3 regions of the Bradyrhizobium sp. cf659 genome follow, and region 3 is predicted to be linked to each of the others. Evidence: predicted binding sites of a transcription regulator. Region 3 holds the regulator's gene; each other region holds the start of a gene.
The links. The regulator PhoB, encoded in region 3, activates phosphate uptake and scavenging genes when phosphate is short. The targets are predictions, from matches to a motif close to TGTCATNNANCTGTCAT.

Region 1 (9,674 bases), on a different contig from region 3:
GTCTTTTTTTTATCTAGCGGAGGAGACTAGCGATGCCGCAAAAGGGCACCGTCAAATGGTTCAACCCGACCAAGGGCTATGGGTTCATCAAGCCGAACGGCAGCGACAAGGACGTGTTCGTCCACATCTCCGCCGTCGAGCGTGCGGGACTCTCCACCCTCAACGAGAACCAGGTGGTTGAATACGACCTCGTGGAGAACCGCGGAAAGTCATCCGCGGAGAACCTCAAGGTCTCCTGATCTCTCGTCTCAGACGCGAGACATCACGACGTTGCCCCCGGCTCTGCCGGGGGATTTTGCTTGTGACGACGAGACGCGACGGCGCCTCAGCTCACCACTGGTGCAATGAGGAAATTCTCCGACGGCCCGCTGCCGGCCGTCTTGCAGACATCGCCCTCGATCTGGACCTTGCCGGTCGCCAGCAGCCGCAGCGCTTCCGGATAGATGCGGTGCTCGACCTCGAGGATGCGCTCCGACAGCGTGCCCGCCGTGTCGTGGTCGCTGACCGGAACTGCGCCCTGCATCACGATCGGGCCGGCATCGGTCTCGGGGATGACAAAGTGCACCGTCGCGCCAGACAGTTTCACGCCGGCGCGCAGGGCTTGGCCGTGCGGGTCGAGGCCGGGAAACGACGGCAGCAGCGAGGGATGGATGTTGAGCATCCGCCCGTACCAGGACTTGGTGAATTCGGCCGTAAACAGGCGCATGAAGCCGCCGAGGCAGATCAGCTCGATGCCGTGCTGATCGAGCGCGGCCTGCAGCACCGCCTCGAAGCCGGCGCGGTCCTTGCCGAACGGCTTGCTCTCGATCACCAGGGTCTTTACGCCGCCCGCCCTGGCCCGTTCGAGCCCGAGCGCGTCGGCCTTGTTCGAGATCACGAGCGAAATCTCCGCCGGAAAATCCGGCGCGGCGGCAGCCCTGATCAGGGCCGACATGTTGGAGCCGCGGCCGGAGATCAGAATGGCGACGCGACGCTTCATCACAGCGCCAGGTCGAGGTGGCCGTTATAGACCACGCGGTGCTCGCCCTCGGCCGGGATCACGGTGCCGAGCTGCGCCACGGTCTCGCCCGCGTCGGTGAAGACCTCGATCACCTTGTCGACCTTGTCCGGCTCGACGATGGCGATCATGCCGATGCCGCAGTTGAAGGTGCGCAGCATTTCGAGCTCGGCGATGCCGGCCTGCGCGGCCAGCCATTTGAACACCGGCAGCACCGGCAGGCGCGCCAGATCGATGCCGACGCCAAGAGTCTTCGGCAGCACGCGGGGAATGTTGTCGGTGAAGCCGCCGCCGGTGATGTGGGCGAGCCCCTTCACCGCGCCGGTCTCGCGGATCGCGCGCAGGCAGGATTTGACGTAGAGCCGCGTCGGCGTCAGCAACGCGCCGCCGAGCGTCATGACGGGCGCGAACGGCGCCGGCGCCTCGAAGCCGAGGCCGGACTGCTCGACGATCTTGCGCACCAGCGAGAAGCCGTTGGAGTGCACGCCCGACGAGGCGAGACCGATCACGGCGTCGCCGGCGGCGATGTCCTTGCGCGGCAACAGCGTACCGCGCTCGGCGGCGCCGACGGCAAAGCCGCCAAGGTCATAGTCGCCGTCCTTGTAGAGGCCGGGCATCTCGGCGGTTTCGCCGCCGATCAGGGCGCAGCCGGATTCCCGGCAGCCTTCGGCGACACCCGCGACGATCGCAGCCGTGGCCTCGGGGTCGAGCTTGCCGCAGGCGAAATAGTCGAGAAAGAACAACGGCTCGGCGCCCTGCACCACGAGGTCGTTGACGCTCATGGCGACGAGGTCGATGCCGATCCCGCCATGCAGGCCGGTCTCGATCGCGATCTTGACCTTGGTTCCGACGCCGTCGGTGGCGGCGACCAGGACGGGATCCCGGAAACCGGCCGCCTTGAGGTCGAACAGGCCGCCAAAGCCGCCGATCTCGGCGTCGGCGCCGGGCCGCGCGGTGGCGCGCACCATCGGCTTGATCAGATCGACCAGGCGGTTGCCCGCGTCGATATCGACGCCTGAATCGGCGTAAGTGAGGCCGTTTTTGCGGTCGGTCATGCCCGATTTCCAGTGGGTTTGCGGCTGGTTACGTCGAATTCCGGGGACGCGCAATGGCTCGCATGGCGCTCGGCGCCATACTATGTAGATATCAACGGGTTCAGGCTTCAAAGAGGCCGGGATTCGAGGTCAGGCCGGGTGCCGGGAAGCGCCGCGTGAGTATTCCGAACATCATTACCCTGGGCCGCATCATGCTGGTCCCGATCATCGTCTGGGCCATCGTGTCGAGCCAAATGGAGGTGGCGTTCGCCGTCTTCCTGATTGCCGGGATCAGCGATGCCGTGGACGGCTTCCTCGCCAAGCGCTTCAACATGACAAGCGAGCTCGGCGCCTTGCTCGATCCGCTCGCGGACAAGGCGCTGCTGGTCTCGATCTATATGTCGCTCGGCATCTGGGGCGCGATTCCGCGCTGGATCGTGATCCTGGTGGTATCCCGCGACATCATGATCGTCGCCGCCGTGATCGTGTCCTGGCTGTTCGACCGGCCCGTCGAGATGAAGCCGTCGAAAGTGTCGAAGCTCAACACGGTCGCCCAGGTGGCATTCGCAGCGCTGGTGCTGGCCGCGCTTGCCTTCGGTTTCAAGCCGGCGCCCTATGATATTATCCTGATGGGTCTCGTCACGATCTTCACGCTCTCCTCCGTGTCGCTCTATCTCGTCGAGTGGGTGCGGCACATGAGCACGATCGAGGCCAAATGAGCGCGAACCGGCCCCGCAAAGGGCCAACTCACGCCCGATAGGTCGAATCTTTCAACCGAGGCCGGCCCGTCCGGCATGGAGCAAAGCAAGCGTGGCAGGCCGCGTTCACCCCCGACAATTGGCGTTCTCGCTTCCGCACGCGGAGAGCCTCAGCCGGGACAATTTCCTCGAAGGCCCGGCCAACGCCGCTGGCCTTGCCTTGATCGACGGCTGGCCGGAATGGCCGAACCGGATCATGTGGCTGGCCGGCCCCGAAGGCAGCGGCAAGAGCCATCTCGCCGCGATCTGGGCCGAGGAGGCCGGCGCCCGCTCGACCACGGCCAATGCGTTGACCGCCGCAGGCGTTCCCGGTGCGCTCGCCACCGGCGCGCTGGTGGTCGAGGATCTCAAGGCCAAGGACTTTGACGAGCGCGCCCTCTTCCACCTGATGAACCTCGCCCGTGAGGACGGCGCCTATGTTCTGTTCACCGGGCGCGAGGTGCCGGCTTCGCTGGACATCGAGCTCCGCGACCTGCGCTCGCGGCTGCGCGCCGTACCGGTGGTCACGCTGCTGCCCCCCGACGACCAGCTCTTCCGTGGCCTGATCGTCAAATTCTGCGCCGACCGCCAGCTCACCGTGGACGAGAGCGTGGTGAGCTACCTCGCCACGCGCCTGGAGCGATCCTCGGCCGCCGCCCGGCAGGCCGTAGGACTGCTCGACAGCGAGGCCCTGCGGCTCGGCCGCCCCGTGACCCGGGCGCTGGCCGCCGAGCTGCTCCGGGACGCTTGACCCCACCCCTCCCAACGCCGCTTGACGGCGCGGAACGGCGGAACATCAATGTCATCGAAACGTCATCGCCCTAACACATGCTCCCGCCGGTTTTGCGCGTAAGTCGCAAATTGGGGCAAACTGGATGGACCGACTTCTCATGGACTCCGCTCAAGCTATTGAAATAAAAGAAAAAGACGCGGAAGCCGAAAGCCTGCCGGCGATCGCCTCAAGCCCCGAGCGATTCATCAACCGCGAGCTCTCCTGGCTGCATTTCAACCGCCGCGTCCTGGAGGAATCGGTCAATCCCAGCCATCCCGTGCTGGAGCGGGTGCGATTCCTGTCGATTTCCGCCAATAACCTCGACGAATTCTTCATGGTCCGCGTCGCCGGCATCAAGGCCCAGGTGCGCGAGGGCATTGCCGAGCGCAGCCCCGACGGCCTGACGCCGTCCGAGCAGCTCGCGCTAATCAACCGCACCGTCTCCCCTCTTGCCTCGGACCAGCAGGCGATCTGGCGCGACCTGCGCGCCGCGCTGGCCGATGTCGGCATCGTGCTGGTGGACGGCAAGGAGGTCACCAAGGCGGAGCGGACCTGGATCGAGGACTACTTTCTCAACAACGTGTTCCCGCTGCTGACGCCGCTCGCGATCGACCCGGCCCACCCCTTCCCGTTCATCCCGAGCCTCGGCTTCACCATCGCGCTCCAGCTCACGCGCGCCGCCGACGGCAAGCAGATGAACGCGCTGATCCGCATGCCCGGCAAGATCGACCGCTTCATTCGCCTGCCGGCGGAGGGCACGGTGCGGCTGATCTCGCTGGAACAGGCGACCGCCCTGTTCATCAACCGCCTGTTCCCCGGCTACAATCTGCACGGCCAGGGCGCCTTCCGCATCATCCGCGACTCCGAGCTCGAAATCGAGGAAGAGGCCGAGGACCTCGTTCGCCTGTTCGAGACCGCGCTGAAGCGCCGCCGCCGCGGATCGGTGATCCGGCTCGAGATCGACGCCAAGATGCCGGAGCAGCTGCGCAGCTTCGTGCAACATGCCCTCTCCGCCGCCGATGACGAAGTATTCCTGGTCGACGGCGTGCTGGCGATGAACGAGCTCTCGCAGCTCACCCGCCTCGACCGGCCCGACCTCGAATTCACCCCCTACGTGCCACGCCATCCCGAGCGCGTGCGCGAGCATGGCGGCGACATCTTTGCCGCGATCCGGCAGAAGGACCTCGTCGTCCATCACCCCTACGAATCCTTCGACGTGGTGGTGCAGTTCCTCCAGCAGGCGACGCGCGACCCGGATGTGGTCGCGATCAAGCAGACGCTCTACCGCACCTCCAACAACTCGCCGATCGTACGCGCGCTCGCCGAAGCCGCCGAGGCCGGCAAGTCCGTCACCGCGCTGATCGAGCTGAAGGCGCGCTTCGACGAGGAGGCCAACATCCGCTGGGCGCGTGACCTCGAACGCGCCGGCGTGCAGGTCGTCTACGGCTTCCTCGAACTGAAGACGCACGCAAAACTCTCGATGGTGGTGCGCCGCGAGGGCGGCAGCCTCACGACCTACGTCCACACCGGCACCGGCAATTATCACCCGGTGACCGCGCGCATCTACACCGACCTCTCCTACTTCACCTCGGAGCCGACCATCGGCCGCGACGCCGCGCGCGTCTTCAACTTCATCACCGGCTATGCCGCGCCGAGCGACCTGGAAAAGATGGCGGTGTCGCCGCTGACCTTGCGCAAGCGCATCATCGAGCACATCCAGGGCGAGACCGCGCATGCGCGGCATGGCCGCCCCGGCGCGGTCTGGATGAAGATGAACGCGCTGGTCGACCCCGACATCATCGACGCGCTCTACGAGGCCTCGCAGGCCGGCGTCCAGGTCGAGCTCGTGGTGCGCGGCATCTGTTGCCTCAGGCCCGGCATTCCCGGCCTGTCGGAGAACATCCGCGTCAAGTCGATCATCGGGCGCTTCCTGGAACACGGCCGAATCTACTGCTTCGGCATGGGCCAGGGGCTGCCGAGCGCGAAAGCGGCTGTGTATATCTCCTCGGCCGACATGATGCCGCGCAACCTCGATCGCCGCGTCGAGGTGCTGTGTCCGCTGCAAAATCCCACGGTGCATCAGCAGGTTCTCGAACAGATCATGGTCGCGAATCTCAAGGACAATGAGCAAAGCTGGCAATTGTTGCCGGATGGGTCCTCAACGCGTATGAAGGCCGCGAAGGGCGAGGAGCCTTTCAACGTCCACAACTACTTCATGACAAATCCGAGTCTGTCTGGCCGTGGAAAGTCGCTCAAGGAATCCTCGCCGCGCCGTCTCACGCGCCGGAACGAACGCCATCAATCCTGATCGGGCGACGACGTGACCCGGCCGCGCAAGCGCGGCTCGAGCGTCGCGGTCATCGACATCGGTTCCAACTCGGTCCGTCTCGTCGTCTACGAGGGACTGACGCGGAGCCTCATTCCGATCTTCAACGAGAAGACGCTGTGCGGCCTCGGGCGCGAGGTGCAGAGCACGGGCCTGCTAGCGCCCGACGCCGTCGACAAGGCGCTGACCTCGCTGAAGCGGTTCCGCGCGCTGTGCCGCGTAATGCAGGTCGGACGCGTGTTCGCGATCGCGACCGCCGCCTGCCGCGACGCCTCCAACGGCCCCGACTTCATCGCCAAGGCCGAGCGCATCTGCGCCGTCAAGATCGAGATCCTGTCGGGCCCGCGCGAAGCGCGGCTGTCGGCGCTCGGCGTGATCTCCGGCATCCACCACCCCGACGGCATCGTCGGCGACCTCGGCGGCGGCTCGCTCGAGTTGATCGACGTGCGCAGGAACAGCGTGCGCAGCGGCGTGACCCTGCCGCTCGGCGGGCTCGCGCTTCAGGACCTCGCGCACAAATCGCTCAAGCGCGCCGACCGTATCGTGCGCGAGGAGCTCGACGAGGTGCCGCAGCTCAAGGCGGGTAGCGGCCGCACATTCTACGCCGTCGGCGGCACCTGGCGCGCGCTCGCGCGCATCCACATCATCCAGAGCGGCTATCCGCTCCAGGTGATGCACGGCTATTCCATCTCCGCGGCCGAGGCGCTCGACTTTTCGCGTCGCCTCCGCCGTCTCGCGGCCGCCGACATGCTCGCCGACATCGAGATCGTCGCCGATGCGCGGCGCCCGCTCCTCACCTATGCGGCGCTGGTGCTCGAGCACATCATCCGCGTGGCGAAGCCCAAGACCATCGTGTTCTCGACCTTCGGCGTGCGGGAGGGCCTGCTGCACGAGAAGCTGCCGGAGACCGAGCGCAACAAGGACGGGCTGATCTGCGCAGCCGAAGAGCTCAACCAGCTGCTGTCGCGCTCGGCCAAGCACGCCCGCGAGCTGATCGCCTGGACCGATCGCCTGGCGCGCGTGGTGAAGCTGCGCGAGACGGAAGAAGACCGCCGCTTGCGCCACACCGCCTGCCTGCTCTCCGACATCGGCTGGCGCGTGCATCCCGATCACCGCGGCGAGCAAACGCTGAGCCTCGTCGTCAACGGCAATTTCGGCGCGATCACCCACACCGAGCGCGCCTTCGTCGGCCTGTCCGTGTTCTATCGCTATGCGGGCCTCAGTGAGGAAAACCAGCCGCCGGCCACCATGCAGGAGTTGCTGACGCCGGCCCAGCTCGACCGCGCCCGCCTGCTCGGCGCGGCATTCCGCGTTGCGCATCTGATCTCGGCGGCACGGCCAGGCGTGCTGCCCGCCACCCATTTCCGCAGCCAGGGCCGCAAATTGATGCTGGTGTTCGAGCACCGTCTCGGCGACATCGTCGCCGACCGCGTCGGCAGCCGCTTCCGCCAGCTCGCCCGCCTGGTCAACCGGGCCGGCTCGATCGTGCGGCGCTGACAAACAAGGACAGTGCGTCGAGCGAGCGGCCGGGGTCTTCAACCAGCAGCAGCCGTTCGATCGCGGCTGCCCTCTGGCGCGATGACGGCTTTCAGTCCGCCGAGTTCGGAATCGGTGAGGACAAGCTGCCATCCATAGGCACTGAGCACGTCCTGAACGATCGCGAGGCCGAGGCCGGCACCTTCGCCGCGCTCATCCAGCCTCGCACCGCGTTTGAGCACGCGTGCGCGCTCGGCGGCCGCGATGCCCGGACCGTCGTCCTCGACCGTGATCGCCGGGTCCGCAATGGCATTCGCGCCAATGCGCACCTGGCTCTTGGCGTGACGGGCGGCATTTTCCAGGAGATTGCCCAGCACTTCGGCCAGATCCGTGCGATCGAGCGGCACGCTCGGTTCGCCCGTTATGCAGGCCTTGAATTCAAGCCGCTGCGCAGTGGGCGTGCGCGCGAGCGTCAGTATCAGGGACTCGACAAGCGGTCTGAGGGGCGTGGAGATACCGCCGCGCTGTCGTGCCGTGCCCCGCGCCCGGGCGCGCGCCAGCTCGCGGTCGACATGACGGCTCATCGCATCGGCGACAGCTTCGATGGCCTTGGCAACGTCCTGCTCACCTCGTTGACGCAAAAGCGCGACGTCGGCCGCGAGCGCGGCGAGCGGCGTCTTCAGCCCATGGGCCAAGTCAGCGGCGCGGCTGCGCGAACGCTCGATCTCGCCTTCCTGGGCGTCGATCAGATTGTTCACCTCTTCCACCAGCGGCTTCACCTCGGCAGGGACGTCGACGGGGAGATGCTTGCGTTGGCCTGAGCGGACGTCGGCGACGCCGCGGCGAAGTGCATCGAGCGGACGTAGGCCCATTCCGACCTGGACCGAGGTGGCCGCCGCCAGCACCAGGCCAAGCAGGCCGAGCGCCAGCGCCAGATCCCTGGCGAATTGCGAGGCGGCGACCGACACGCGGGCAAGATCGGCCGCCACCGCGACGTGCACCGGAACGCGGCGGTCGCCCACGGTGAGCAGCACGCGGCGTTCACTGGCCAGGAGCCGCGCGTTCGCCGGCCCAGGGATGACGTGACGGTGCAATTCGCGAGGCGACGGCTCATCCTGCGGCAGGTCCAACGCCGTGTCCCACAGCGAACGCGAACGCAGCACCTGACCGCCGTCGTCCGATACCTGCCAGTACAAGCCCGAAAGGGGATCGGCAAAACGCGGATCCGCCGGCGGTCGGCCCACCACCAACTTGCCCTGGGCATCGACGTCGATACCCGCGACGAGTTGCTTCAAATAGATGTCGAGGTCGTTGCCGATTGTGCGCGTGACGTGGCGCTCGAACAGCAGCGTCAGCCCGGCGCCGGATATGGTCAGCGCAACCAGGATTGCCACCACTCCGCCGGCCACCAGTCGCAGCCGCAACGAGCCCCAGCTCACGGCGTCGTCTCCGATATCAGATAGCCGAAGCCGCGCCTGGTCTCGATCAGATCCGCGCCGAGCTTCTTGCGCACCCGGCCGACCAGCACCTCGAGCGCGTTCGACTCGTGGTCCTCGCCGTGGCCATAGACGTTTTCGTCGAGCTCGTGCTGCGACACCACACGGCCGCGGTGGTGCAAGAGAAAGGCGATCAGGCGATATTCCAACGGCGACAACGCGACGGGTGCGCCGCGCAGCGTCACCTTCATCTGACGCTCGTCGAGTTCGACGTCGCCAGCGACGATCCGTGAGGAGGCATGGCCCGCCGAGCGGCGCACGATCGAGCGCAACCGCGCCAGCAGCTCCTCCATGCGGAACGGCTTGGGCAGGTAATCGTCGGCGCCCGCGTCGATACCATCGACGCGCTCGGCCCAGCTGCCGCGCGCCGTCAGGATCAGCACCGGCATGGACCGTCCGTTCGCGCGCCAGCGCTTGAGCACCGCCAGGCCGTCCATGTCGGGCAAGCCGAGATCGAGGATGACGGCACCGTAGCCCTCGGTATCACCGCGGAACCAGGCTTCCTCGCCGTTGCGGACGGTCTCGACCACATAGCCGGCCGCTTGTAACGCCCTCTCCACATCGGCCGCGATCCGTCGGTCGTCCTCCACGAGCAGCAGGCGCATCACTTCTCCTTGATGCGTTCGATCTCGCCGCTGCGCGCATCGACGTACACCTCGTAGAGGCGGCCCTTGTCGTCGACGACGCGAAACTCGTAGATCCAGCGGCCACGCTCGCGCTCTATCTCCACGCCGGCAACCTCACCCGGCAGCTTGCCACGAATAGATGCGAGAATGTCGGCGAGTGGCTTGATCTCGCCCGCCTCGACTGCGCGGCGAACCGCGTCGGGCGCGCCT
Region 2 (9,674 bases), on a different contig from region 3:
AGCGCTGGATCTCGACGCTGAAGACCGGGAACGGCGAAGAGACCTTCGAGTCCACCGCGCTGGTCTCGGCCATCGGCCAGCTTAACGATCCCTCCCGCGCGCACTTCAAGGGCGAAGAGGACTTCAAGGGCACGATCCTGCATTCGGCGCTATGGTCCGGCGATATCGATCTCGACGGCAAGCATGTCGCCGTGATCGGCACCGGCGCGACGTCGATGCAGCTGGTGCCGGCGATTGCCGGCCGCGTCGCCTCGGTCACCGTCTATCAGCGCAGCGCGCAATGGGCGCGGCCGGTGAAGGGCTATTCCGACCCGATCAGCGCGGGCGCGCGCTGGCTGCTCGCGCATCTGCCGTTCTATGTGCAGTGGTATCGCTTCAACATGTTCTGGCGCTACGGCGACGGCCTCCTGCCGTTCCTGCGCAAGGACCCGGCCTGGCCGCATCCGGAGCGCGCCGTCAACAAGGGCAACGACCGGCACCGGCAGGAGCTGACCGACTTCATCCTCACCGAGCTGAAGGACCGGCCGGACTTGATCGAAAAATGCGTGCCGACCTATCCTCCTTACGGCAAGCGCATCCTGCTCGACAACAACTGGTTCAGGACCTTGAGGCGGGACAATGTCGAGCTCGTCACCGACGCAATCGACCGTTTCGACCAGAGCGGCATCGTCACCGCAGACGGCAAGCACCGCCCCGCAGATATCATCGTGGTCGCAACCGGCTTCAAGGTCACGGAGATGGCGGCGCGCCTCAACATCAGCGGGCGCAACGGCAAGAATTTGCGCGAGGCCTGGGGCAACGACAACCCGACCGCGTTCCTCGGTCTCACCGTGCCTGATTTCCCCAACTTCTTCTGCATGCTCGGCCCGAACTCGGGTCCGGCGCATGGCGGCAGCGTCATCTTCCAGTCGGAGTGCCAGAGCCGCTACATCTCGGCGTGTCTCGCCGACATGATCGAGCGCGACGTCGCCGCCATCGACGTCCGTCCGGACGTGCTCGCCGACTACGTCGGCAAGGTCGACGCCGAGCACGAGGCCATGATCTGGACCCATCCCGGCATGACGACCTACTATCGCAACTCGAGCGGCCGCGTGTTCTCGGCGATGCCGTGGCGGTTCGTGGATTACTGGCGCATGACGCATGACCCGGATCTGGGGCAGTACAGGCTGACGAAGGCCTAAGCGCTGGGACCTTGAGACGTTGATCGTGCCGCGATGACGGTGCACCCTCTCCCCTTGTGGGAGAGGGTGGCTTCGCGAAGCGAGGCCGGGTGAGGGGTTCTATCCCCACGAACGGTAGTGCGGGTGGATAGAACCCCTCATCCGGCGCTTCGCGCCACCTTCTCCCACAAGGGGAGAAGGGAAGAAAACATCCGCGCGTGAACCGGCCTCGCCTTACGCCGCCAGCCCGCTTTCCACCGGCGCGAATTCCAGCCCGAGGCTTTCCGCCACCGCCTTGTTGGTGATGCGGCCGCGGTGGACGTTGAGGCCGTTGCGCAGGTGCGGATTTTCCAGCACCGCCGCAAAGCCCTTGTTCGCGAGCATCAGGCCGAACGGCAGCGTCGCGTTGTTCAGCGCCTGGCTGGACGTCACCGGCACCGCGCCCGGCATGTTGGCGACGCAATAGTGCACGATGCCGTCGACCTCGTAGGTCGGGTCCGTGTGCGTGGTCGCATGCGAGGTCTCGAAACAGCCGCCCTGGTCGATTGCGACATCGACCAGCACCGCGCCCGGCCGCATCGATTTGAGCATCGCGCGCGTGACGAGTTTGGGCGCGCTGGCGCCCGGCACCAGGACCGCACCGATCACGACGTCCGCGGAAAATACCTCCTCCTCGACCGCCTCGATGGTTGAAAAGCGGGTGCGCACCCGTCCGAGAAAGACATCATCCAGTTGGCGCAGCCGGGGTATCGAGCGGTCGATCACGGTGACCTCCGCGCCAAGGCCCGCGGCCATGCGCGCCGCCTGCGTTCCCACCACGCCGCCGCCGAGCACGACGACCCGCGCCGGCTGCACGCCGGGCACGCCGCCGAGCAGCAGCCCGCGACCGCCGGCCGATCGCCTGAGCGCGGCGCCCGCGGCCTCGATGGCGAGACGGCCGGCGACTTCGCTCATCGGCGCAAGCAAGGGGAGGTGGCCGGCCGCGTCGGTGACGGTTTCATAGGCGATCGCCGTACAGCCGGAGGCGAGCAAACCCTTGGCCTGCTCGGGATCCGGCGCAAGATGGAGATAGGTGAACAGGATCTGACCTTCGCGGAGCTGGGCCCATTCGCTCTTCTGCGGCTCCTTCACCTTCACGATCATGTCGGACTTGGCGAAGACGTCGCGGGCGCTCCCGGCAATCGCGGCCCCTGCCCGCCGATACACGTCGTCCGAAGCGCCGATGCCGCTGCCGGCGCCGGTCTCGACCGTCACCTGGTGCCCCGCCGCGACATATTCGCGAACGGCGCCCGGGGTGAGCCCGACGCGATATTCCTGCACCTTGATCTCCTTGGGCACGCCGACACGCATCTTGGGATCCTTCCAACGTTTTGATTCACCTCGTCATCGTAGCGACGGGTCCAGTTTGGTTTCGTGCAAATATCAGCTAGTTTCGCCCTCTCCGCGCCGGTTTCCGGCGCGGAAACATCCTTTCACGCTGGAAACAAAACATTGGCCCTCGACCGGAAAGACCTCGCCATCCTCGCGGAACTCACGACCAATGCACGGGCCAGCCACACCGAGCTCGCCAACAAGGTCGGGCTATCGAGCACGGCGCTGGCGCGACGCCAGAAGGCGCTGGAGGACGACGGCTACATCCAGGGCTATCAGGCTGCGCTCGACCTGACCCAGTTCGGCCTCACCACGACGGTGCTGGTGCGCATTGCGCTGGAGAGCCAGAGCGACGAGGCGCTGAAGGCGTTCGAGGCGGAGGTGGTGAAATGCCCCTCCGTCGTGCGCTGCTTCCTGATGTCGGGCACCGACGACTACATCCTGATCGTGCTCGCCCGCGACATCCAGGATTTCGAGCGCATCCACCGTACCGAACTGTCGCGCCTGCCGCGCGTCGCGCGGGTGCAATCGAGCTTCGCGCTGCGCGACGTCGTCAACCGCGCCGTGCCGACCGTGGTGTTCAGCGAGGCCAAGCGGTAGCGGTTCCCTCGCCCGCGAACGCCGCAAAGGCCATCCCGCGCCGCAGTCGGGTTGCATCGGCTCCATCCAAATCAGCCAGCTTACCCGCGCGACTCGACGAATCCGGAAATCAGGAGCTCGAACTCTCTTCGGGCACGTCATGTCCCGATTGGGCTGGCGCGGGATCGTGAGATGGCACCAAGCTGGCTGGTGCCCGATCCGGAATGCACGTTAAGTTTCACTTTACCCTAAGTTGTATTTGCCCAATGAGGTTGGGGTAGCTCAGAGCTATTCGCTTATCATTGCAACTTAAGATCGTTTTGCCGGAGGGGCTCCCACCGGCGTGCAGGGGCACGAATTGTGGCACTTCATTCCAAGACGCAGCTTTCTCCAAACGAAACGCCGGCCACGTTCTCATGCCTGATGGATCGGTGGTTCCTCCTGGGCGCCTATGGCTCACAGGCACGTATCCACATGGCTGTGGCATGGCTAGCCCGGACGATCGTCACAGCCAGCTTTATTGCAGGCCTCGCCTGCCGATATGCAGCCCTCGATCAGGTGACCGACGATACGACCGAGTTCCTGCTGCCCTGGTATGAATTCGCGCACAGCCGCGGTCTTGCCAGTCTCGGGCACACATTCACGGATTACACCCCGTTTTACAGCTACCTTTTGGTTGCGGCGACCGCGTTCCATGGGCTGTTCGAACCATGGCACCTGATCAAGGGAATTTCTTTCATCTTCGAATTCGGCTGCGCGCTGATGGCAGCACGCCTGGTCGCGTCCGACAAAGAACGTATCTACAGTCCATCCGTTGCCTTTGCGGCCGTCTGGCTAGCACCGACCGTTCTGTTCAACGGTGCGGTCTGGGGGCAGTCCGACGCGATCTGGACGTTCTTCATTTTGCTATCGGTATATTTCATTTCCCGAGACAGACCTCGGGCCGGTCTCGTTTCATTCGCCGTCGGATTTTCTGTCAAGGCCCAGGCAATATTCCTTTCGCCCTTGATCTTCGCGCTCGTGCTGAGGCGAACGATCCATTGGCTTTGGCTTGCAACGATTCCGATTGTTTATCTCGCCGTCGCGGCTCCCGCCTGGCTGCTTGGCCAACCGCTCTCCGACATCCTGACGGTCTATTTCAGTCAGGCTGAAACCTACGCCCGGCTGTCAATGAACGCAGCAAACATTTGGTTGCTCGTGCCAAACCGGTTCTATGGACCCGGTGTAGCCGCCGGAATGGCCATTTCAGCGGCGGCCGGGCTCGTATTCTCAATCGTTGCCGCGCGGGCGAAAGACCTGCGCAAGCTCGAAAATCTGGTCGCAGCCGCAGCCGTGTCTCTGCTCTTGATGCCATTCGTGCTGCCGAAAATGCACGACCGATATTTCTACGCGTTTGAAGTCATGGCGATCATACTGGCCTGCCTTAAGCCGCGCTTCTCCGTAGTCGCCATCGCCGCGCAGATCAATGGCGTGATTGCCTATCTGAGCTATTACGGCATTGCAGCGCCGTTGATGGGTCCGGCGGTCATTGGGAATGGCTGGATTCTGCTGCAGCTCGCTCTTTACACGTACCGCAAAGCGAAAGACCCGGAGCAGCCCGATTCAGTTGCATTCTCTCCGACGACATTCGCCGTCGGCGCGATCGCTTTCTGGGCCATCTATTTACTTGCCGCTTGAAGCGACCGCGGGGAGAGGCGAAAACGCGGACCGCGGCCGCTGTCATCCAATTGTCATCGAATGTGCCGAGAGCTGTGAGCCTCGCAGCTTCGGGACCCGCCATGGACTATTTCAAGCGCTTCAACTTCCTGTTCGCCGCACCCGTGTTCGACGCCGACGACCTCGAAGGCGTCCGCTTCAACCAGATCATCGAGGAGATCCAGCGCTCCGGTTTCGAGGTGGTCCGGGCCCGCAAGCTGGAGGACGCGGAGATGGCGGTGCAGACCGACGCCGCGATCGGCTGCATGGTGGTGGACTGGGGCAAGAAGGGCCTGGAGGGCAAGACCTCGGCGCTGATCAATCTGATGCGGCGCCGCGGCCTCGACTTCCCGATCATCCTCCTGATCCGGCGCAAGCGCTTCGAGGATTTGCCGGTCGAGGTGCTCGACTTCATCGACGGCTACGTCTTCCTGTCCGAGGAGACGCCGACCTTCATCGCCAAGAACCTGATCAGCCGGCTCAAGCAATATGCCGAGACGCTGAAGACGCCGTTCTTCGGCGCGCTGGTGGACTATGCCGAGGAAGGCAACCAGCTTTGGACCTGTCCGGGCCACAATGGCGGCGTGTTCTACAATCGAAGCCCGATCGGCCGGGTCTTCGTCGAGCATCTCGGCGAATCCGTGTTCCGCGACGACCTCGACAATTCCGTGCTCGATCTCGGCGACCTCCTCACCCATGAGGGCCCGGCGCTGAAGGCGCAGAAGGAGGCCGCGCAAATTTTCGGCGCGGAGAAGACCTATTTCGTGCTCAACGGCACCTCGACCTCGAACAAGGTCGCGCTCGGCGCGCTCGTCACCGACGGCGATCTCGTGCTGTTCGACCGCAACAACCACAAGGCCGCCCATCACGGCGCGCTGATGATCAATGGCGGCATCCCGGTCTACGTCCCGACCATTCGCAACGCCTGGGGCCTGATCGGCCCGATGCGCTGGGACGTGCTCGATGAGAAGGCCCTGCGCGAGGCGATCCGCAACCATCCGCTGGTTGGGGATCGCGACGCCTGGCGCAAGGAACGGCCGTTCCGCGTCGCCGTGGTCGAACAGTGCACCTATGACGGCTCGATCCACAGCGCCGAGATGATCCTGAAGCGCATCGGCCATCTCTGCGAGTACATCCTGTTCGACGAGGCCTGGGCCGGCTTCATGAAGTTCCACCCGCTCTATACCGGCCGCTTCGCCATGGGCCTCGCCAATCTTCCCCCCGAGGCGCCGGGCATCATCGCGACGCAGTCGACCCACAAGCAGCTCGCGAGTTTTTCGCAGGCCTCCCAGATCCACATCAAGGACCGTCACATCCGCGGCCAGAAGCGGCGGGTCGAGCACCGCCGCTTCAACGAAAGCTTCATGCAGCACGCCTCGACCTCGCCGTTCTACCCGCTGTTCGCCTCGCTCGACGTCGGCGCGCAGATGATGAAGGGGCGTTCCGGCGAGGTGCTGTGGGACGACACGATCCGGCTCGGCATCGAGCTGCGCAAGAAGATCCGCGCAATGCGCCGGGAGTTCGAGGAGAAGGAGCAGAACCCGGACCGCCGCTGGTTCTTCGAGCCCTTCGTCCCGGATCGCGTCGCCATCCCCGACGTCAGCCGTCCCGGCGCCGCCCACAATGTCGCCTGGGAGACGCTCTCCACCGACGAGCTCGCCACCAATCCCGCCTTGTGGCAACTCTCTCCGGATACCAGCTGGCACGGCTTTCCCGATCTTGCGGAAGGCTTTGCCATGACCGATCCGAACAAGCTGACGCTGCTCACGCCCGGCTTCGATCGCACCACCGGCGCCTATGCCGAGCACGGCATCCCCGCGCCTGTGGTCGCGCAATATCTGCGCGAAAACCGCATCGTGCCCGAGAAGAACGACCTCAACTCGCTGCTCTTCCTGCTCACTCCCGGCGTCGAGGCGAGCAAGGCCGGCACGCTGATCTCCGGCCTCGTCGCCTTCAAGAGGCTGCACGACGACAATGCGTTGCTGGCGGACGCGATCCCGGAATTCCATCAGCGGCGGCAGGCACGCTATGCCGGCGTGCGGCTGCGCGACCTCTGCGGCGAGATGCACCGCTTCTTCCGCGCCGCCGATGTCAGCGCGCTCCAGGCGCGGCAGTTCATGCCCGAGCACATGCCTGAGATCGCGATGTCGCCCCGCGATGCCGCGCGCTATTTGTTCCGCAACGACGTCGACTATCTGCCGATCGAGGCGATCGCCGGCCGCATCGCCACCACGCCCTTCGTGGTCTATCCGCCCGGCATCGCCACCATCGTGCCCGGCGAGCGGCTGACGGAACGGGCCAAGCCCATGGTCGACTATCTCAAGATGTTCGAGATCTGCTTCAACACGTTCCCGGGCTTCGACGTCGAAATCCAGGGCGTCTACAAGGAGGTCGATGCGAATGGCCGCATCGGGCTCTATACTTACGTGGTTGCCGAGTAGGTGCCGATGACCGAAACAGCCGCAATCCGCGCGGATGACGAGCCGGTCCTGGTCCGCCCCTCACGCGAGAGCGATGTCGAGGCGATGCTCGCGATCTACCGCCATCACGTCCGCAACGGGGTGCCGCGCGACGTCGAGGGAACCGGCGCGCCGGAGCCGGACGATTTGCGCGACCGGCGCAAGAACCTGAAGCAGACCCGCCTGCCCCATCTGGTCGCGACCTACCGCGGCGAGGTGGTCGGCTACGCCTATGCGGTGCTGTTCCGCAAGCGCCCGGCCTATCGCTACACCGCCAAGCACTCGATCTACGTCCACCACGCGCATCTCGGTCGCGGGGTCGGACGGCTATTGCTCCAGGAGCTGGTCGATGTTTGTGCAGCGGCCGGCTTCCGCCAGATGATCGGCTATATCGATGCCGACAATGCACCCTCGCTGGCGCTGCACGAGAAGTTCGGCTTCGCGCGCGCCGGCCTGCTCTGCGGCGTTGCCTACCGGCACGGCCGCTGGTCCGACACAGTCATGGTGCAACGCTCGCTCGGCGCGGGCGCAACCGCGCCGCCGCCGGCACCCGGCCGGTAAGCCTTACGAGGGAAAGTCAGCCGGTTTGACGTGGATGCGATCGGCATGCAGCGACCAGTGACACAACGCCTGGTCCTTGCAAAACCGCGCCTTCGCCCGTTCCCTGGCCTCGTCCTCGTCGGCGGCGTCGATCTCGAGCGTGCCCTGACAGACCTCGATCTGCCTGCCGTACTCACCGAGCACGTCCTTCATGAACCTGACGACATAAGTGGACATGGGACCTCCTGCTACCCCGGCAGCACTCTAATCCAATTTAGGCCGGATGCGGGAGGGGATTTTGACGGGGATCAAAGCCGGCAACGGTTCCCGCCGCCGATCCAGGCGCCGGTCCGATCCGTCAGCCGCCCCGCCCTGCCTTGAGCCTCGCGGAAGGCGCGCGCGACACGGGGCGCACGGGCCGACATCAACCATTACGTCTTGATATCGAGCAGCGACTCTGTGGTCTCGGAGTAGGCTTGAATGACCTTCGCATTGGCAATGAAGCTGTACTTCGCGGTCGTCAGTTCAACGAATTCGCCGGCGAGATCGACATTCGGCGCCGCGACCAGGCCGTCCTGGTTTGCGAAGGGAGCGCCTGGATCGGATTGCGCGGTAAAGCTCGGCGAAACTGCCGACACGGTCGCGATCGTACCGCCCGGCGTCGAGCCGCTCGATTGGGAGACCTGATCGACGCGCAGCGGCACATAGGCCGCGGGAAACGTCGGACCAATGCTCGAACTGCCCGCACCGGCCGATGTGCTCGATCCGCCTGACGCAGGTAACGGGCCGGTCGTGCGAACATTGGCGATATTGCTCGCGGCCACGCTCACGCGCAAACTCGCTGCAGAAAGTCCGGATGTCGCAATCGAAAATATGCTCATGGACTTTCATCTACAGGACAAGTCATACGCGTTCACTCACGCAATCGATAAGATGCGCCGCTGTGTATTTTCATCGCGGTAACCAATGATTGGAGCGCAATCGAAGCGCGCGCCCCCTACCCCGGCGTCACGCCGAAAGCCTGCTTGAAGCGCTCGGCGTAGCGCGGCCAGACTTCGGGATTGATGATGCGCGGCGGGCGCTTGCCGTCGAGCGTATCCAGCACCTGCTCGGCGGCGATGCGGCCCATGTTCTGGCGCGCCTCGGCCGTCACACCTGCGGTGTGCGGGCTCGCCAGCACGTTGTCGAACTGGAGCAGCGGATGCTCGGGCGGCGGCGGCTCCTTGGACCAGACGTCGAGACCGGCCCCCGCAATGCGCTTGTCGCGCAGAGCCTGGAGCAGCGCGTCCTCGTCGTGGATGAAGCCGCGCGCGGTGGTGATGAAATAGGCATGCGGCTGCATCAGCGCGAATTCGCGCACGCTGATCATGTTGCGGCTGCCCTTGTTGAGCGGGCAGGAGATCGAGACGAAATCGGCGCGGCGCAAGAGCTCGTCGAGCTCGACCTTCTCCCCGCCCCGCTCGGCCATCACCTCGGCCGACAAATACGGGTCATAGGCCAGCACTTTCATGCCAAGCAGGCCCTTGCACAGCGCGGCGATGCGGCGGCCGACATTGCCGAGACCGATGATGCCGACGGTCTTGTGCTCGACCTCGTTGCCGGCGAGCTCGTTGCGATTGACGTTGCGCTCCCGGCGCAACCGGCGGTCGGACTGGATGATGCGCTTGGACAGCGTCAGCATCATCGCCAGCGCATGCTCGGCGACCGAATGGGCGTTGCCGCCGGACTGGTTGACGACCACGACGCCCGCATCCGTGCAGGCCTCGACGTCGACAGGGTCGAAGCCCGCGCCATTGCTGGAGACGAGCAGCAAATTCGGCGTGCGCTTCAGGAAGGCGGCATCGACATGGAAATGCGGGGCGAGCTCGTC
Region 3 (9,674 bases):
GGCAGAAGATCTCCAGGGAATGCTGGCCGCACAGGATCAGCGGCCGCAGCCAGGGCGATTTCAGCCCCGGCCAGTCCCGCGGCAGGAAGCGCACGGTGAGCGCGGCCAGCGCCAGGAAATGCGTGAAGCGCAACACGTCGAGATCGGTCTTGTCGATCGGATACATCCACTGCTCGAGCCGCTTCGGCATCAGATGCGAGAGCTGCGGCAGGTACCAGGTCAGCGTCACGTAGAACGCCGCCGCGAGATAGGCGATCGCGATCCACATCGTCACCGGTGAAGCCAGAATACGCGACATGCGCCGCGCACCTCCGAGCGCACACCATGCACCGAAGACGAAAAGCAATTGCCAGGCCAGCGGATTGAACGCCCAGAAGCCGTTCGGATAGGCGGAGAAGTAGAGGTCGTATTCCCAGGTGACCGCGTAGAGCACGACCGAGAGGCCGAGCGTGACATCGGGCTTCCACTTCATCGACCACAGGATCAAGGGCAGCGCCAGCATCAGCACGATGTAGAGCGGCAGCACGTCCATGTTGACGGGACGGAAGCGCAGCAGCAGCGCCTGCACGATGGTGACGTCGGGCTGCTTGAGAAAGTCCATGATGCCCATCTCTTCGGTGTAGAGCGGGTTCTCGAAGCTGGTCGCGACGTAGGAGATCTCGGCGAGGAAGATCGTGAACAGGAAGACGTGGGCGACATAGATCTGCCAGACCCGGCGCAGGATGCGCGCGGTGGCGATGACGACGCCGCTCTCCAGCATCGCGCGGCCGTAGACGAAGGCGGCGGTGTAGCCGGAGATGAAGATGAAGATCTCGGTGGCGTCGCTGAAGCCGTAATTGCGGATCGTGAACCAGGTCAGCAGGCTCGTCGGCAGATGGTCGATGAAGATCAGCCACAGCGCGAGGCCGCGGAACAGGTCGAGCCGGAGCTCGCGCTCGCCGATGGCGGGCAGCGAGATGGCCGGCGCGGCCGCACGCGGCTTTGCGTCCACAGGCTTTGCTCCCGCGATCGTCGATCCCGTCACTTGGTCGGCAATGGTCATCGGGGCCAAAAAACCCTCGCGCAAATCGCGACGTTAAAAAAGGAGTGTACCGGTCCGGCCGTCGTCTCGCAAAGCGGCCAGATCACATAAGGGTGTCTTCCCTGGGGGTGTACTTCTCCGCGAATTCTGGCGGTTCGATGTCGCGAAAGCCGCCTGCGGCGTTTGGTTCCCGGCCGGGTTTTCGCTATGATGGCAGCCATGTACCGCGCCGTGACCCGCCAGATCGAAGTGACCGTCGAGCCGAACTTTGTTCCGGAACAGTCGTCGGCCGACCGCTCCCGCTATTTCTGGTCCTACACCATCGTCATCACCAATTCCGGCGAGGAGACCGTGCAGCTCAAGACGCGGCACTGGATCATCACCGACGCCACCGGCCGGCAGCAGGAGGTGAAGGGCGAGGGCGTGGTCGGGGAGCAGCCGACCCTGGCCCCCGGCGAGCGCTTCGAATACACCTCCGGCGTGCCGCTCTCGACCGCCTCTGGCTTCATGACCGGCCGCTACCTCATGGTCAGCGAGAGCGGCGAACGCTTCGAGATCGACGTGCCGACGTTTTCGCTGGATAGCCCGGACAACAAGCGGGTGTTGAATTAGGGGCGGTGCCGTAGGGTGGGTTAGCCGCAGGCGTAACCCACCACTTCTCTCTGCACACGGAAACCAAAGAGGTGGGTTACGCCGGGCAGATGCGCTTCGCGCATCTGCAGGGCTAACCCACCCTACGATGTCCGAGTTCCTGGCGCGCAGCTTCCCCCAATCCCGTCATTGCGAGCGCAGCGAAGCAATCCAGAATCTTTCCGCGGTGGCAGTCTGGATTGCTTCGCTACGCTCGCAATGACGGAGTATGAGGTGTGGGCTGGTTCTCCAGATGGCACTGTCATTCCCCGCGAAGGCGGGGAATCCAGTACGCCGCAGCCTCTCGGCTCCATCACAACCGCCTCTGGAATACTGGATCGCCCGCCTTCGCGGGCGATGACAGCGAGTGTGTAGTCGCAGACACGCCTTCGCAGCCTCGCGGCGGATTTCGCCCGAGTTTTGCTTCGTCGCTCCACCCTCTGAAGCCAAGAGGGCGCAGGGAAGGCCGGGTGCCGGCTGGCACCCGCGGTCTGCTGCGCGAGGTGGTGCGCAGAAGAAACCGCACACCCTGCGCAGTGGTTGGACGGCTTATGCCGTGCTCTCCCGGGAGCCGAGTTCCTTCTGGCCTCCCTCGCCTTCGCGGAATTCACCGGCACCGCGCCGGTTGACGCGACTGCCGCCTCCGCAAGAGCTTGACCGTAGCAACGACGGCCAGGACCACACGGTTTTGCCGTACGCACGGCTCGCCATTTCGCTGCGGTTTTTCTAGCCCTGTCGACGGAGCCGGAAACCTGCTGGCGAGACGAACCTGACAGCGCCGCTCGTCTGGCACGAGGTCTTGGGCTCACGGAGAGCAATCCGCCCTGCCCGCAACTCTCGCGTCCGACGCTGCCGCGTCCACCGCAAGCCCGGCTCGCGACAGTGACGACACAAGATCGCCCCTCAAGGATGAGCCGGGATCGGCGATACATACGACAAATCCGAATTTCGGTAAAGCGGAATATTTTCGCGCAGGCCGATTGACAGCGGACGACACAGGCACGCCCTCGCCAGTTCCGTCATCCCCGCGCAACGGCGAAGCCGTTGTCGCTGGAGGTGCGAGACAGGGACGCAACGCGTCCCATGGGGAGCCTCGGAGGATGAACGGCCCCGATGCAGCCGGGCCGTCGCCCTTCGAGGCTCGCCGAAGAGGCGAGCGCCTCAGGGTGACGGTGACGGAGCGGTGCGCGTTGCTTCCACATCGTCATTGCGAGCGCAGCGAAGCAATCCAGAGTCTTTCTGCGGATACAGTTCTGGATTGCTTCGCTGCGCTCGCAATGAGAGAGGATAGGTAGGAGTCTACGCGTCCTCCACGCCCGCCTCATCCGGCGTGAAATCGTACACCGACGAGCAGAACTCGCAGGTGACGACGACCTTGTCGTCCTTGACCATCGCGGCGCGATCGTCCGGCGAAAAGCTCTTCAGCATCGAGGCGACCGCGTCGCGCGAGCAGGAGCATTGCGCCTTCAGGACCAGCGGATTGAACACGCGCACGCCACGTTCGTGGAAGAGGCGGTAGAGCAGCCGCTCGCCGGACAGCTCCGGATCGATCAGCTCGACGTCCTCGACGGTCTCGATCAGCGAGCGTGCCTCGACCCAGGCGTCGTCTTCAGCGACGCTGTGCATTTCGGCGCCTTCGGGCGCATCGCCGGGATGCAGGTCCGCCTGCCGCGCGCGCTCCGGCGCCTTCGGCAGGAACTGCATCAGCATGCCGCCGGCACGCCAGCGATGCTTGCCGCCGTCGTTCGAGCGCCACTCCTCGCCGACCGCAAGACGCACGCGCGTCGGGATCTGCTCGGAGCGCAGGAAATATTCGTGGGCGGCGTCTTCGAGGCTGCCGCCGTCGAGCGCGACCAGCCCCTGGTAGCGGCTCATGTCGGGGCCCTGGTCGATGGTCATGGCGAGATGGCCGCGGCCGAGCAGCGTGCCGGAATCCCTGATCTCACCGAGGCGCGCGGCGTCGAAGCGGGCATAGGCGCGCAGGCGATCCGGCGCCATGTAGTCGACGACCAGGAACGACACCGGACCATCGGTCTGGGCCTGGAGGATGAAGCGGCCCTCGAATTTCAGCGCCGTTCCGAGCAGCGTGGTCAGCACGATGGCCTCGCCGAGCAGCTTGCCCACGGCAGCGGGATAATCGTGCTTGGTCAGGACATCGTCGAGCGCCGGACCGAGCCGCACCAGCCGGCCGCGCACGTCGAGCGCGTCGACCTCGTACGGCAGCACGGCGTCGTCGATCGGAACTGCCGATGGTGCGCGAACCGGGCCTTCAGGCCCGGTTTTCATGTCAGGGGATTGGGAAACCATGGCCGTCTATCTGGGGTCCGTGGGTGGGAAATGGAAGGGGGGCTGCGGCTGCATCCGGCATGCAGAATGGACGTATGCAGGCACGGCAAACTCAGTGTCGTCCTGGCGAAAGCCAGGACCCATAACCCCAAGCAGGAATTGTCGCGCGAGATGACAATTGCCGATCTTCGCCAAACAAAAGCCGGTGGTAATGGGTCCTGGCTTTCGCCAGGACGACAGTTGCATGTGAGGCGCCCGCCGGGCAGCGCCGCCTCACTTCACCGCGTCGAAGCACCAGGCCAGAATGCCCTTCTGCGCGTGCAGGCGGTTTTCGGCCTCGTCGAACACGACCGATTGCGGGCCGTCGATCACCTCGTCGGTGACTTCCTCGCCGCGATGGGCGGGCAGGCAGTGCATGAACAGCGCGTCGGGCTTGGCCAGCGACATCAGCTTGGCATTGACCTGGTACGGCTTGAGCACGTTGTGGCGGTGCTCGCCTTCCTTGTCGCCCATCGACACCCAGGTGTCGGTGACGACGCAATCGGCGCCGCGCACGGCGGCTTCCGGATCGGTGCCGAGCATGATCGGCGCGCCTGACGTCTTGATCCAGTCGCGCATCGCCTTCTTCGGCGCCAGCTCCGGAGGCGTTGCGACGTTGAGCTGAAACTTGAAGCGCTCGGCGGCATGCGCCCAGGACGCCAGCACGTTGTTGTCGTCGCCGGTCCAGGCCACCGTCCGGCCCTCGATCGGGCCACGGTGCTCCTGGTAGGTCAGGAGGTCGGCCATCACCTGGCAGGGATGCGAGCGCCGGGTCAGACCGTTGATGACGGGCACGGTCGCGTTGGCCGCAAGCTCCAGCAGCGCGTCGTGGTTGAGGATGCGGATCATGATGGCGTCGACATAGCGCGACAGCACCCGCGCGGTGTCGGCGATGGTCTCGCCGCGGCCGAGCTGCATCTCGGCGCCGGTGAGCATGATGGGCTCGCCGCCGAGCTGGCGCATGGCGACGTCGAACGAGACGCGCGTACGCGTGGAGGGACGTTCGAAGATCATCGCCAGTGTTTTGCCTTCGAGCGGCCTCACCGGCTGATGCGCCTTCTGCTTCGCCTTCATGGCGGAGGAGGCGTCGAGCATGCTCTTGAGCTCCGACAGCGGGAGCTCGTTGATGTCGAGGAAGTGCTTCGGCGACTTGCTCATCAGCTTGCCGCCCGCTTGGTCTGACTGGACGAGATCGCGGCGCAGGCGCGTTCGAGCCGCCCGACGCTGTCCTCGATCTCGGCTTCGGTGACGATCAGGGGCGGCAGGAAACGCACGACATTGTCGCCGGCGCCGACCGTGAGCAGCTTCTGGTCGCGCAGCGCCGCGACGAGATCGCCTGATGGCACCACGGCCTTGATGCCGATCAGGAGTCCCTCGCCGCGCACCTCGCTGACGATGTCGGGATGACGGTCGATCACGGAAGCAAGCTTCTGCTTGAGCAGCAGCGACATCTTCTGCACGTGGTCGAAGAAGCCGGGCTTGAGCATGACGTCGAGCACGGCGTTCGCAGCCGAGATCGCCAGCGGATTGCCGCCGAAGGTCGAGCCGTGCGAGCCGGGCCCCATGCCGGCCGCCGCCTCCGCGGTCGCCAGCACCGCGCCGATCGGAAAGCCGCCGCCGAGCGCCTTGGCCAGCGACATCACGTCAGGCGTGACGCCGGTGCGCCTGTGCGCGAAGAGATCGCCGCTGCGGCCCATGCCGGTCTGCACCTCGTCGAAGGCGAGCAGCAAGCCCTTCTCATCGCAGAGCTGGCGCAGCGCCTTGAGAAAACCTGACGTCGCCGATCGCACACCGCCCTCGCCCTGGATCGGCTCGATCAGGATGCCGGCGGTCTGCGGACCGATTGCCTTCTTGACGGCCTCGATGTCGCCATGCGGCACCTGATCGAAGCCATCCATCGGCGGACCAAAACCTTCGAGATATTTTGCAGATCCCGTTGCGGCCAGCGTCGCCAGCGTGCGGCCGTGGAAGGCGCCTTCGAAGGTGATGATGCGGTAGCGTTCCGGATGCCCCTTGGAGAAGTGGTGATGGCGGACCAGCTTGATCACCCCCTCCAGCGCTTCGGCGCCGGAATTGCAGAAGAACACGAAGTCCGCGAAGCTCTCATTGCACAGGCGCACGGCGAGCTTCTCGCCGTCCGGGCTCTGGAACAGGTTCGACATGTGCCAGAGTTTTGTCGCCTGCTCCTGCAACGCCTTGACCAGCGCGGGATGGGCGTGGCCGAGCGCGTTCACCGCGACGCCGGAAGTAAAATCGAGATAGCGATCGCCATTGGTCGCGATCAGCCAGCAGCCCTCTCCGCGCTCGAAACCGAGGTCGGCCCTGGCGAAAACGGGGAGCAAATGCGGTGCTGCGCTGTTAGTCATGACGGTCACTTGATGTTGCGGACGGTGTGAGCGTGCATTGCGCAACGCACCATTGACCGGCCCGGAAAACGAAACGTGCCGCCTTTTAAGGGCGGCACGCGCCACTATCTTAGGCCTGGTGAACCGGGTGTCAATGCCGCCCGAAAGCCTCGCGAAACGCTGAATCCGTAGTCTTGCGGTGCCGAATTTGCGGGATTTTGGCCACGGAACATGTGGAAGCGAGTCGGCGGACTCTTGCGCGTGAGTCACGCCATATTGTAGCGTTTGGCTTGTCAGATACGACATCTCGTGCAGCAGTTCTGATCCTCTAAGTCCTCATGTACCGGCGTAAACGTTCGGGCGCATCTGGTGCGCCCGGCGAGCCTTAAGGGATTCTGACGGCACGGGTTTTTTCGAGGCTTAGGCATTCGCCGCGAGGCGCCAGGATGGCAGCCGCACGGCGAGGGAAAGGGTGCAATGACGGTTTTGACCTGGTCCGACGATCGCGTCGAGCAGTTGAAAAAGCTCTGGGAGGCCGGATTGTCGGCCAGCCAGATCGCAGCCGAGCTCGGGAACGTGACCCGCAATGCCGTGATCGGCAAGGTGCACAGGCTCGGCCTGTCCGGCCGCGCCAAGAGCCCCTCATCGGCGGCTCCGCGGCCGCGCAAGGCGCGCCCCGCGCAGCACATGATGCGGGTCAGCCGCCCCATTGCGCGCGGCAACACCGCGCTGGCGCAGGCCTTCGAGGTCGAGGTGGAGGCCGAGCCGGTCACCTACGACAACGTGGTGCCGATGAGCCAGCGGCTGTCGCTGCTGGAGCTGAACGAGGCGACCTGCCACTGGCCGGTCGGCGATCCCTCGAGCCCGGATTTCTTCTTCTGCGGCGGCAGGGCGCTGTCGGGCCTGCCCTACTGCGCCCAGCACTCGCGCGTGGCGTATCAGCCGGCCGCGGATCGCCGGCGCGCTCCGGCCAAGCCCTCGCGGTGAGTTCGCGGATCTAGCTGATTGCAAAGACGGCGCCGTCACGCGATGACGGCTCGACATACTCCGATGTCGTCCCGGCCGAGTGCGCAATTGCGCACGGGGGGCCGGGACCCATAACCACCAGCAGGTGTGGTTACAGGGGCTCGGAGTTACCCTTCTCGCACAAACAATTGCGCCTTGGGGTTATGGGTCCCGACCTTCGCCGGGACGACACCGATATCGTGGCGACAGCTCGCCAGACCAACTCGCCCTGACTTACGTCTGCTCCGCCTTCGCAAAACGATCATCCAGCGCGTAGCCGGCGCCGCGGACGGTGCGGATGGGATCCTGCTCGCGGCCGAGATTGAGCAGCTTGCGCAGGCGGCCGATATGGACGTCGACGGTGCGCTCGTCGATGTAGATGTCGCGGCCCCAGACGCTGTCGAGCAGCTGCTCCCGCGAGAACACGCGGCCGGGATGCTCCAGGAAGAACTCCAGCAGGCGATATTCGGTCGGGCCGAGGTCGATCGGCCGGCCCGAGCGCGCCACGCGGCGCTTGTCGCGATCGAGCTCGATGTCGCCATAGGCGAGCACGGTGGCGAGCCGCTCGGGGCTGGCGCGCCGCAAGAGGCCCTTCACGCGCGCCAGCAGCTCCGGCACCGAGAACGGCTTGACGATGTAGTCGTCCGCGCCGGTCGCAAGGCCCCGCACCCGCTCGCTCTCCTCGCCGCGCGCGGTGAGCATGATGATCGGCAGCTGCTTGGTCTCGGGCCGGGTCCGCAGCCGCCGGCACAGCTCGATGCCCGACAGTCCCGGCAGCATCCAGTCGAGCACGATCAGATCGGGGATGTGTTCCTTGAGGCGGGTGTCGGCGTCGTCGCCGCGCATCACCGTCTCGACGTCATAGCCGTCGCCTTCGAGGTTGTAGCGGAGAAGCTCGGTGAGAGCTTCCTCGTCCTCAACCACCATAATGCGTGCGCCCATGGTGTCGTCGCTCCTTGCGTCTTCAGGTATTCGGGACCGTCGTGGCGAAGGTCGTCATGTCGCCCTTCGGCCGCTTGTCGGTGATCGCCTGGCCCTCGATCATGTAGAACACGGTCTCGGCGATGTTGGTGGCGTGGTCGCCGATCCGCTCGATGTTCTTGGCGCAGAACATCAGGTGGATGCAGAACGAGATGTTGCGCGGATCCTCCATCATGTAGGTGAGGAGCTCGCGGAACAGCGAGGTGCAGATGGCGTCGACTTCCTCGTCGCCCTTCCACACCGCCATCGCCGCCGGCAGATCGTGCGCGGCATAGGCGTCCAGCACCGACTTGACCTGCTGCTGCACGAGGTCGGTCATGTGCTCGAGGCCGCGGAACAGCTTGAGCGGATGGAAATCCGTCTCCAGCGCGGCGACACGCTTGCCCATGTTCTTGGCGAGGTCGCCGATGCGCTCGAGATCGGTCGCAACGCGCATGGCGCCGACGATCTCGCGCAGATCGACCGCCATCGGCTGGCGGCGGGCGATGGTGAGCACGGCGCGCTCCTCGATGCGCTTCTGGAGCGCGTCGAGCTCGGTGTCGGTGGCGACCACGCGCTGGCCGAGCGCGACGTCGCGGCGGATCAGCGCATCGACGGAATCGACGATCATGCGCTCGGCGATCCCGCCCATCTCGGCGACGAGCCGGGTGAGCTCCTGGAGGTCGGTGTCGAAGGCCTTTGCGGTATGTTCAGAACCCATGTTCCGTCTCCTCAGCCGAACCGGCCGGTGATGTAATCCTGCGTGCGCCGGTCGCTCGGCGACGTGAAGATCTTGCTGGTGTCGTCGAACTCGATCAGCTCGCCGAGATACATAAAGGCGGTCTTGTCGGAGACGCGCGCCGCCTGCTGCATGTTGTGGGTGACGATCGCGATCGTGTAGTTCTCGGACAGTTCCTGGATCAGCTCCTCGACCTTGGCGGTCGAGATCGGGTCGAGCGCCGAGCAGGGCTCGTCGAACAGGATCACCTCGGGCCGCACCGCGACGGTGCGGGCGATGCAGAGGCGCTGCTGCTGGCCGCCGGAGAGCGACAGGCCGGAGGCGTTGAGCTTGTCCTTGACCTCGTTCCACAGCGCGCCGCCGCGCAGCGCCTTCTCGACGCGGCCGTCCATCTCGGACTTCGAGATCTTCTCGTAGAGGCGGATGCCGAAGGCGATGTTCTCGTAGATCGTCATCGGGAACGGCGTCGGCTTCTGGAACACCATGCCGACGCGGGCGCGCAGCAGATTGAGGTCGAGCCTGGGGTCGAGGATGTTGGTCTGGTCGAGCATGAGCTGGCCGGTGGCGCGCTGGCCCGGATAGAGGTCGTACATCCGGTTGAAGATGCGCAGCAGGGTCGACTTGCCGCAGCCGGACGGGCCGATGAACG

Region 1: the regulator PhoB is predicted to act here: its motif matches at 3,569-3,585, upstream of BM118_RS05010 (RNA degradosome polyphosphate kinase).
Region 2: the regulator PhoB is predicted to act here: its motif matches at 4,828-4,844, upstream of BM118_RS26500 (Orn/Lys/Arg family decarboxylase).

Annotation. Positions count from the first base shown of each region.
Region 1 is NZ_FOQJ01000001.1:999,573-1,009,246, forward strand. It holds gene BM118_RS04985 (cold-shock protein) at 33-239, shown strand; gene purN (phosphoribosylglycinamide formyltransferase) at 326-979, opposite strand; gene purM (phosphoribosylformylglycinamidine cyclo-ligase) at 979-2,052, opposite strand; gene BM118_RS05000 (CDP-alcohol phosphatidyltransferase family protein) at 2,208-2,750, shown strand; gene BM118_RS05005 (P-loop NTPase family protein) at 2,842-3,519, shown strand; gene BM118_RS05010 (RNA degradosome polyphosphate kinase) at 3,659-5,848, shown strand; gene ppx (exopolyphosphatase) at 5,861-7,363, shown strand; gene BM118_RS05020 (sensor histidine kinase) at 7,402-8,781, opposite strand; gene BM118_RS05025 (response regulator transcription factor) at 8,778-9,443, opposite strand; gene BM118_RS05030 (PepSY domain-containing protein) at 9,443-9,674, opposite strand, start outside.
Region 2 is NZ_FOQJ01000007.1:151,692-161,365, forward strand. It holds gene BM118_RS26480 (flavin-containing monooxygenase) at 1-1,181, shown strand, start outside; gene ald (alanine dehydrogenase) at 1,395-2,510, opposite strand; gene BM118_RS26490 (Lrp/AsnC family transcriptional regulator) at 2,652-3,131, shown strand; gene BM118_RS26495 (hypothetical protein) at 3,471-4,787, shown strand; gene BM118_RS26500 (Orn/Lys/Arg family decarboxylase) at 4,889-7,246, shown strand; gene BM118_RS26505 (GNAT family N-acetyltransferase) at 7,253-7,825, shown strand; gene BM118_RS41740 (hypothetical protein) at 7,829-8,041, opposite strand; gene BM118_RS26515 (flagellar basal body rod protein FlgC) at 8,236-8,685, opposite strand; gene BM118_RS26520 (hydroxyacid dehydrogenase) at 8,802-9,674, opposite strand, start outside.
Region 3 is NZ_FOQJ01000003.1:237,782-247,455, reverse strand. It holds gene BM118_RS15195 (OpgC domain-containing protein) at 1-1,042, opposite strand, end outside; gene apaG (Co2+/Mg2+ efflux protein ApaG) at 1,241-1,633, shown strand; gene BM118_RS15180 (Hsp33 family molecular chaperone) at 2,951-3,958, opposite strand; gene argF (ornithine carbamoyltransferase) at 4,211-5,134, opposite strand; gene BM118_RS15170 (aspartate aminotransferase family protein) at 5,134-6,342, opposite strand; gene BM118_RS15165 (GcrA family cell cycle regulator) at 6,799-7,308, shown strand; gene phoB (phosphate regulon transcriptional regulator PhoB) at 7,561-8,268, opposite strand; gene phoU (phosphate signaling complex protein PhoU) at 8,291-9,007, opposite strand; gene pstB (phosphate ABC transporter ATP-binding protein PstB) at 9,019-9,674, opposite strand, start outside.